DNA from 3 places in the Tunturiibacter gelidiferens genome. Region 1 is predicted to be linked to each of the others. Evidence: predicted binding sites of a transcription regulator. Region 1 holds the regulator's gene; each other region holds the start of a gene.
The links. The regulator LexA, encoded in region 1, represses DNA repair genes until DNA is damaged. The targets are predictions, from matches to a motif close to CANTTCGCTTTTTATTCGC.

Region 1 (3,274 bases):
ATCAACGTCCCGATCGCATTCGCAAGCTTCAACTGCGGCTCCGTTACATAGCGTCCATGCCTATATTCAGGGTCCGCCTCAATCGCGTCGATCACGATCTGCTTCGACAGCAGATCAAAACTCGTCACCTGTGGCGTCCCCACAATCGGCACTGCACGATCAATAAACTTCGGGAACAGAACTGCCCATGCAAACACCTGCTCGCCGCCCATCGACAGCCCAACTGCAGCGTGCACATGACGCACATGCAGCACCTCCGTCAACACGCGATACTGCGCCCGCGCCATATCCTCCATCGTAAAAACCGGAAACTCCGGCCCGTGCTGTCTCTTGCTATTCGATGGTGACGAAGAAACCCCATCCCCAAACGCATCGAACGCCACCCCAAAAAATCGCGATGTATCCACGAGCCGATGTCCTGTATTTTTCTCGCCGAAGTAAGGAATCAGATCTTCACTTCGCCCATTCAGCCAGGACGGCATCACTACGACATTTGACCCATCAGCATTCATCGCACCGAAGGTGCGGTACCCAACCTGGCAATCCAGCACCACCTTCCCGCTCTCCAAAGGACAACTACCCAGCTCCGCGATCTTCTGCGCACGCTCCTGCGCCCACCCCACCGAGACCATCAGCGCCCACACCATCGCCAACCCAAAGATCCGAATCCAACCTTCCTTAATCTTCATGAAATCAGCATATCTCTCGCTCTTGCCCCAAGCCGCGTGCGACCGCTTCGAATACCTCCCGGAAATAAATCTCTAAACCACCTTGCAATTCGCTTTTTATTCGCTACAATCATCGGCATGGCAATTACACGGCGACAAAAAGAGGTCATCGACTTCCTCTCCAGCTTCACTCAGAAGAATGGCTACTCGCCCTCCTACGAGGAGATCGCCAGCGGCCTGGGTCTCAGCTCTCTCGCCACCGTCCACAAACACATCACCAATCTCCAGAACAAAGGCCTCCTCCAGCGCGCACACAACCGCAGCCGCTCCATTGACGTGCTCCCCGTTCGAAGCGGCAGAAAGGGCTCAGACCGTCTGCCTCTGCTCGGCCGCATCGCCGCCGGCAAGCCCGTCGAAGCAATCGAGAGCGCAGAGAGCATCTCCCTCTCGGACATCATCGGCAATCGCGAAGTCTTCGCCCTCGAAGTACGAGGCGACTCCATGCGCGACGAGCACATCGTCTCCGGCGACTATGTTCTCGTCGAGCGCACACGCACCGCGCGCGAAGGCGAGATCATCGTCGCTCTCATCGACGGCTCCGACGCAACCCTCAAACGCTTCTACCGCGAAGGCAGCATGATCCGTCTCCAACCCTCCAATACCGAGATGTCTCCCATCTACGCCCCGGCCGCGAATGTCAGCATCCAGGGCAAGGTTCTCGGCGTACTCCGAAAGTACGCATAAATTCACAGACTCGCTCCTGCCTCACTGCTTCCTCCCTCCCAACTCCCCCGTCTAAACGTCGACTCTGCAACATCGCCGCACCTTCACGTAAACTTTTTCGCAGTCGACGGAACCGCGCAGCGTATTCCTGCGTAACCACCTTCCGAAGACTCATATCCACAGCACCAACGGGAGCAAGCAATTGGCCACGCAGCGTAAAAATAAACGGAAAACATGGCTTTGGGTCGGCCTCAGCGTCGTCGTCTTGGCGGTCGTTCTCGGGGTGGTCGCAGCTGCCCGTGGCAACACCACCAAGTTCGAGCCCTCCCAGCTGGCCAAAGCCGAGCGCGGAGACATTGCCCGGTCCGTCGTCGCCACCGGCAAGGTCCAGCCCATCACGAAAGTAGAGGTCAAATCCAAAGCCTCGGGCATTGTCACTCGCCTCGACACCGACATCAACGCCCACGTCCATCAGGGCCAGGTTCTCGCTCAACTCGACCAGCAGGAGATCCTTGATCAGGTAGCCGCGCAGAAGGCCCAGCTCGCCGCCGCCGAATCAAACGCGCGCGCCGCCGAAGCCTCCATCCAGTACGACAAGGTCAACGCCGAAGCGCCCGACCTGCCCATGTATAAGCACACCTACGATCGCAACCTCCAGATGTCCAAAGAGGGTGTGGTCTCACAGCAGGCCCTCGACGATGCTCAGCAGAAGTACCTCTCTGCCGCCAACACCCGCGACAAGGCCGTATCTCAAATCTCCGTTGATACCTCTAAGCTCCGCCAGGCACAGGCCCAGGTAGCCCAGAATCAGGCATCTCTCAAGCAACTTGAAGAGCAACTTGGCTACACCACCGTTATCTCTCCGATGGACGGCACCATCCTCTCCCGCGACGTCGAGATCGGCGACGCCGTCAGCTCCATCCTCGTCCTCGGCTCCACCGCCACCCTCGTCATGACCATCGGCGACACCAACCAGGTCTACGTTCAGGGCAAGGTCGACGAGTCCGACATCGGCAAGGTCTACATGGGCCAGGCCGCCCGCATCAAAGTAGAGTCCTTCAAGGACAAGACCTTTCTCGGCAAAGTCACCAAGATCGCACCCCTCGGCGTAGAGAAGGATAACGTCACCACCTTTGAGGTCCGCGTCTCAATCGACAACCCCGGCGGCGAACTCAAAGCCAACATGACCGCGAACGCGGAGATCCTCCTCGAAGAGCACAAAAACGTCCTCACTGTACCCGAGCAGGCCGTTCTCTACGACAAAGACCGCAACGCCTCCGTCGAAGTCCCTGACCCCAAACAGAAGACCGGCCGCAGAAAGATCGACATCAAGGCCGGCATCTCCAACGGCACCAAAACCGAGATCCTCGCCGGCCTCAACCCCGGCGACACCGTCATCCTTCAGCAATAACCTGCTAGGCCAGTGGCAACAATAAAGTCCGCCAGATCGAGCGCACAAAGATCGCAACCCGACGAGCTAACATCTAAACCGCAGTTACCCAGAGTCGAAAAGTCGAAAAAAGGAACGCCATGAAGATAACAGTCTTCGCCTCCACCGCCGCAATGCTCACTCTCGCTGCAGCCACAGCCTTCGCCGCCGACGGCAACTTCGAGCGCACCCTCAGCGCCGGCAGCTCTCCCAACGTTTCAGTCTCCACTGGCTCCGGCCAGATCCGTCTTCATCCTGGCTCTGGAGATCAGGTCCACATCGTCGCGCACCTTCACTCCAGCCACGGTTGGATGAGTGGCGGCTCCGACACCGACAGCCGCATCCAGCAAATTATCAGCAACCCGCCCATCGTCCAGAGCGGCAACGACATCACTATCGGCGAACGTCACAACAACGACCTCTTCCGCAACATCTCCATCGACTACGACATCAC
Region 2 (3,274 bases), 1.9 Mb from region 1:
TGTTCAGGAAGAAGAGAAGAGTATTGCACAGTCTGTAGCCTCTTCCCGGACTTCTTCGGCGGAATTGGACTCGCAAAAAATAAAGGCCGAATCGATACTAGTCGACTTAGAAAAGTCGAAGGCGGACTCGGGAATCCTCGTCAAGAGCTTGTCAGAGTTTCGACAGCTGACAGAAACTCAAATTGGAGACTTGCAAACGCTTCAGCAAGCTGAATACAAGGCGCTAGATCAAAAGTCTCAAACTGAAATAGCTAGACTCCAAGCGGCGGCTACAGATGCCACAACTAATCTAACGACGATAGTGGGTTCCACGCTAAAAGCTTCTGTCGAACAATTCGGAATAGAGAGTACGGCACTTATTCTGAAGCTAGATACGGCTGAAGCGGCAAGAGAGCTTAAGGCTACAACAAGTCTAAAAAAAACAAGTGAAGATTTTATAGCCGAAGCTACCGAAATTAAAGATGAGTTTCGCAAAAGCTTCGAAGCGGCGACCGCAAAATCCAATTTACTCTTAGGTGAAAACGAGCTAAAGACCAAAGAGCGATTTGACGAGCTCATTAAGCTAGAGGATGTCATTCGTGAAAAAATCCGTCTTGCGACAAATTTCCAGTTATTTCATGCATTTCAAACTAGACAAATGGCCATTGCTGAAGGTAAGAATTTGTGGCGAAATGCCTTGTTTGGTTTCGTAATTTTCTCGTTTGTCCTTGCCGTAGCATTCATTATTTATTTGTTTGTAGCGCATCCGACTTATGATGCTGCTTTTTATCTGAAGCTTTCAATATCGTTTCCGCTTGTCTATGCGATTCACTTTTGCAGCACTGAATATTCGAAAGAGCGAAAGCTCGAAGAAGAGTACGCATTCAAGGGAAATATTCGATCTCATTGGAGCCTTACAGAGAACTTGTTGAGAAGATGATCGACAAAGGTGATCCCGCTGAAGCTGCAAAATATTCAGACTTGTAATTGCTTCAATTGACAAAGTCTTCACATCACCTACTCAACAAATATTTGGGACCAAGGAGACCAAGGCAGCCGCCGATGAGGTTGCCGATGCGTCAAAAGGTCTCACCAAAATACTAGGTTCAGTCAATGACTTGATACAGTCCCTAGCGAAGTTCAAGTAACGTTATTCCACCGTAACGCTCTTTGCTAAGTTTCTTGGTTGGTCTACGTCGCAGCCTCGGCGGACGGCTATGTGGTAGGCGAGGAGTTGGAGGGGGACTACTTCGAGGATGGGTAGGAGTAGTTCGGGGGCCTGGGGGATGTAGATGGTCTGCTCGACGAGCTGGCTGATCTCGGTGTCGCCTTCGATGGCGATGGCGATGACGCGGCCAGAGCGGGCGGTGACCTCTTGTATGTTGCTGAGGGTTTTTTCGTACTTGAGGACGCTGGAGGGATCGTTGGGGTCCTTGGTGGCGATGCAGACTACGGGGAGGGATTCGTCGATGAGGGCGTTGGGGCCGTGCTTCATCTCGCCGGCGGGGTAGCCTCGGCGTGGATGTAGGAGATCTCCTTGAGCTTGAGTGCGCCTTCGAGGGCGATGGGGTAGTGGATGCCGCGGCCGAGGAAGAGGAAGTCGTCGGAGGTGTGGAAGAGGCGGGCGAGCTCTTCGCACTGGGCGGAGAGGGGCTGGCGTGGTGATGTCATTTTGCGAGTCGCTATTCCTCCCACCCAAGAGGAAGAGCTTTTGGTGAAAGCGGCTACACTGAGCAAGGGCGAACGGAAGAGCGTCGGAGAAGTGCTGCTAATCGGAAACGCGAAAGGCAGGAGAACGATCACATTTATTTTCTCCTTATGTTCCTTGTACTTACAACGAAATGCACAACTTATAGAGCAAATACAGGCTGGCGCGACGAGGCGGCTTGGGCGAATATAAGGCGAACATCCTATGGCCGCCGCCCATGCAATCCGTCTTCAGATCGAAACCAAGCTGGCTCAGCGGGTGCCCGCTGCGCTGACGCTCAAGATCAAACATGCTCCGGAGATGTTCGCCACCGGTATCACTGCAGTAGATGAGATCCTGGGCGGCGGTATTCCGCGAGGCTGCATCACTGAGGTCAGCGGAGCAGCCTCGACGGGGAAGACTTCCTTTGCTCTGTCGACGATCGCTTCCATCACGCAACTCGGCAACGCCTGTGCGTGGGTGGATGTGAGTGATGCGCTCTCCCCGGAAGCTGCCGCTGCGGCGGGCGTGGAGCTGAGGCGTTTGCTCTGGCTCCGTATGTCTGCCGAGCGTGGAAAGAAAGTGGTAGACAAGCCCTGGTCGCGGCTGGAGCAAGCCTTGAAAGCGACTGATCTGCTACTGCAAACGGGAGGCTTTGGGGCCATCGTGCTGGATATGAGCGATGTGATGGCTCAACACGCGAGACGCATTCCGTTAGCGACCTGGTATCGCTTCCGGCTGGCCGTAGAGCAGGCACGCACCTCGTTGATCTTTCTCACGCAGTCGCCTTGCGCCAGTAGCTGCGCGTCGTTGGCGCTCCGTTGCGAGCCAGGGGATGCGGTGCCATTCAGCAGCAATGGCGAAACGCCGCTGTTTGAACGGCAACAGTACCAACTAGTACGTGAGCGCAACCGCAATGAAGCCACCCCTTTTATGCAGCGGAAGCCTGTGCAACGGGTGAGTTGGCCGGCAGAGACACTTTGGTCAAGGGTGCGATGATGTATGCCGTTCTCCATCCACCTAACTTCTTCGCGCAGGTTGCGGCGCATCAGCGCACAGAGCTGCGCAGGAGACCGTTTGTAGTGCTCGATGGAGAGCCGCCAACCGATATGGTTTTCGCGGCCAACCATGCAGCGCGTTCTCAGGGTGTCGAGATCGGCATGACCCGGCTACAGGCCGAAACATTTTCGGAAGTCACCGTACTCCGTCGTGTTATCGAACATGAGCATACGGCCCATACCACCCTTCACCATGTCGCGTACATGTTCTCGCCCCGTATCGAGTCGGTGCAGAGCGGCCCGGCACGTATGCACTGGACATTCACGGCATGGATCTCCTGTACGGGGATGCCGAACAACTCGCAAACAAATTGCGACAGAGCGTCATGGCGGCGGGATTTCTTGTCAATATCGCCGTTGCTGAAAATTTCCATGCTGCTGTGTCTCTTGCATGTGGCAGACTCGGTGTCTCGGTTGTGCCACCCGGCGGCGAGGCACACGCCCTTGGTCGACTGCCTATCACTGCGCTGCAACTAACTCCAGAGACTGAAGGGACCTTTGCGGTCTGGGGCATCCGCACGTGTTCAGAACTAGCGGCGCTATCTGAGAC
Region 3 (3,274 bases), 1.1 Mb from region 1:
TAACAGCAGAACGCACATATTTTCGTTTTTGGGTTTTACCGGCTGTGCTTATATTCGGTCGACTTTCTCCAGCAGGGCTCTTCAAGAGAGACTCGCGGATCTGCGTCAGACGGTTGATTTCTTTGTTCAACGCGGATATTTCTTTGTCCAATTCAGATACTGCTCCAGTTATGCTCATCCGATCTCCAATAGAGAAAGCGTAACACCGTAGCACACGAACTCGACAGCGGAACTAATAAAACTTAGTCGCGGGAATAGTCTTCAATCACAGCTCACCACATCCGGAACACTGCGCCACGCGGCGATAGAAGCCGTGTGCCAGCGTCCCATTCGTATTTTCCGCACTTTCGGTAGCTCTTGCGCCAGAGTCGCATCATTTGCGTGCCCACAACTTCAGCAGAACCATGCCTTCATCGCACGCTGGAAGTTCGAAGTCGACACCTGGAGACGCCTGCCAAAGAACGTTGAACTCAAATTGAGTCATTGCACGAGCCTGCGCAGAAGCTCATGTTGTTCCTCGCGAATATATTCATTTGCTTCGTTCATCGAAAACCAGTGGCCCCGATCAACCTCGGGAATTTCGAGATGACGGCCGGAGCGCGGAGGCCATTCGATCTCGCATGTATTGCTCATCAATTTGGCTGGATCGCAATCACCCTGGAATGCCCATGCGGTCACGAGTTTACCGCCCTTCTGTTTGATCGAGCCTAGATCGACCAAATCGCCGGTTGCAGGAAAGCCCGTCTCCTCTTCGAACTCGCGCCGCGCTGCGACAAGCGGATTCTCGTCCTGCTCATATTCACCTTTGGGTATCGTCCACGCACCCTTGTCTTTCTTGGCCCAGAGCGGTCCTCCCGGATGAACAAGAAAGACCTCCAACTGACCATTCAATTTGCGAAACATCAAAAGACCTGCGCTGCGTTTTGGCATACACGATCACTCCGAACCGAAAAGGGCAATCTGCGGGTTTGCTTTAGGCTTCGCCTGTAGCTTTGGCACGGACTTCTCTAAACGTATCGCACGCAATTCATTGGACGGCAGAATACGAAGCGAATGGACGGGCGGCCTCTCAGAGAACGCGAGATACTCTGCATAGTCCTTCGGCTGCAACACAGTCGTCAGACGATTGTGAATCGGCTGCATCACTTCGTTCGGTTCTCCGGTGAGAACTACGAATGTCGATTCCCATTGACCCGTCCCCGGATGTTTCCAGAGCTTCCATATACCTGCCATTCCGAAAACTTCTCGACCGGGAATATCGAACTCGTATTTGTCTCCCTTCTTTCCATCGGGGAGATCTTGCGCTTCCTGGATCGCACTTGCCGGAATAATGCAGCGTCGCTTCTGAAAGGAATCAGTCCAGAACTTTGCTTTCTCGATTCCTTCGGAACGAGCATTGAATAGGAGTCTGTCGGGGAGCCTGAACGCCCAGCGCATCAGTTCCATCTGCCGCTCGCCGTTTTCATTCAAATGGATGACGGGCTGAAAGGATTGAGGACAGGCATTGTCATCCGGTTCGAGATCGAACGCGTCCAGGCCCTCACTCACGGCAAAGGCCTCCGCGATCTTCTGCTTGCCTGGTCTCCTGTAGCGCCCGCACATCGTACAAGTCTCCTTCACGACCCTGCAGGGATCTTTTCGTCATCGCGACGCAGCTACCTAGAGTGACGGAGATGATTCGCGTCCGTCCATTTTAGATATCCACCCTACTCCCAGAAAGTGTAAATTCTGGATTTGGGCTCTGCCCAACGCTATGTCCCAAATAAATTCTTCTCCTTTACAAGCAATCACTTACCTAGAATCCTGCACTACTTTAAGGGCGGTCCAGGTGGCTCCTACAGGCAGGAATAGGCGAATATAAAGCGAAGACATGCTTATGCCTACTACCGCCACAATCCGAACACAGATCGAAGCGGCTCTTGCGCATAAGATTCCATCCGCACTGACTCCAGCGCCCAAAATGATCCGACCGGTAGCGGAGACTGGCATTCAATCCCTGGACAATCTCCTGCAAGGCGGTCTACCCATTGGGGCGATAAGCGAGTTGGTTGGGCCAGAGTGCTCGGGGCGAACAGACATCGCTCTTTCGTTTGTGGCGCACCTGACCCAAGCATCGAAGGTTTGCGCCTGGATTGACGCCTCAAACAACTTTGATCCCGTGTCTGCCGCCGCTGCTGGTGTCGATCTTGAACGGCTTTTATGGGTTCGCTGCGGTGCAGTACAGGAGGCGGAGAAACGCCCAGCGCGCACCTTCGTTTTACCAGACAGGTACCTCGTTCCGCGTCCTGCAAAGCAGGGGTTACACGGCGGAGGATGTGGTGCGCATCCGCGTGGTGAGGCAAAGGGACTGTCCGGTGCTGTCAGCGATTTGCTCGGTCCACAATCCTTCGCGCCGCGCTGCGCGGAGCCGCAACGCAGAGCGAGGGAAGAAAGGCCGAGCTTCGTTGCCAGCGACGAACCAACAGCCGTCACTTCACGACGTTACGTTCCAACGTCCAAACCGTGGGGGCGCATCGAACAGGCATTGGGAGCTGCTGATCTGCTTTTACAGGGCGGCGGCTTTAGCGGAGTCGTGCTGGATATGGCTGGCCTCGCTCCGGAGTTCGTCTCACGCATCCAGCTCTCTACCTGGTTTCGCTATCGAGCGGCAGCAGAGCGAACTCAATCGAGCGTTCTTCTCCTCACCCAGCATCCGTGTGCAAAGAGCAGTGCTGAGTTACTGCTTCTTCTCCAGCCAGCGGAAGTGATCAGCAATGACGCCACCGTATTCACAGGAATACAACCTCATGTTGAGGTCACACGGCGACGTTTCGCGCCGAACACAAGCAATGTCGTTCTATTGCGCAAGCCGCCGAAGAATGTCACTGGAGTTACCTGGGATTGTCGGACGGCATGGGCAGGTGCAAGATGACAACGCCAACGGAACTCTATGCGTGTCTCTATGCGAAAGAATTTCCAGCGCAATCGCTTTTGCGGCTTCGCCCAGAACTGCACAGCAAGCCCTGTGTCGTCATGGAAGGTGAACCACCCTCGCAATACGTCTGCTCTCTGAACACTAAGGCGAGGCTTGCCGGCCTGGCTCGCGGCATGACCCGAGTGGAAGTCGATACGTTCTCGGAACCGATAGTTCTGTCGCGTTCAGGTCAGGCAGAGACAAGAACAAGATTGATACTCCTCGAATGCGCAGGTGCGTTCTCACCGCGGATAGAAGAACACAGACAAGACACAGCCCTGCTCTGCAGCATCGACATCGCAGGCACGAAGAGTCTATTTG

Region 2: the regulator LexA is predicted to act here: its motif matches at 1,870-1,888, upstream of RBB81_RS01470 (ATPase domain-containing protein).
Region 3: the regulator LexA is predicted to act here: its motif matches at 1,852-1,870, upstream of RBB81_RS21085 (recombinase RecA).

Annotation. Positions count from the first base shown of each region.
Region 1 covers NZ_CP132938.1:3,776,689-3,779,962, forward strand. Annotated here, with positions in the region: gene RBB81_RS16520 (alpha/beta fold hydrolase) at 1-689, opposite strand, end outside; gene lexA (transcriptional repressor LexA) at 807-1,412, shown strand; gene RBB81_RS16530 (efflux RND transporter periplasmic adaptor subunit) at 1,594-2,802, shown strand; gene RBB81_RS16535 (DUF4097 family beta strand repeat-containing protein) at 2,922-3,274, shown strand, end outside.
Region 2 covers NZ_CP132938.1:241,991-245,264, reverse strand. Annotated here, with positions in the region: gene RBB81_RS01480 (hypothetical protein) at 1-919, shown strand, start outside; partial or broken gene RBB81_RS01475 (SIS domain-containing protein) at 1,130-1,620, opposite strand; gene RBB81_RS01470 (ATPase domain-containing protein) at 1,892-2,665, shown strand; partial or broken gene RBB81_RS01465 (hypothetical protein) at 2,662-2,916, shown strand; gene RBB81_RS01460 (DNA polymerase Y family protein) at 2,994-3,274, shown strand, end outside.
Region 3 covers NZ_CP132938.1:4,876,378-4,879,651, reverse strand. Annotated here, with positions in the region: gene RBB81_RS21100 (hypothetical protein) at 1-178, opposite strand, end outside; gene RBB81_RS21095 (NUDIX domain-containing protein) at 481-930, opposite strand; gene RBB81_RS21090 (SOS response-associated peptidase) at 937-1,602, opposite strand; gene RBB81_RS21085 (recombinase RecA) at 1,877-2,911, shown strand; partial or broken gene RBB81_RS21080 (DNA polymerase Y family protein) at 2,893-3,274, shown strand, end outside.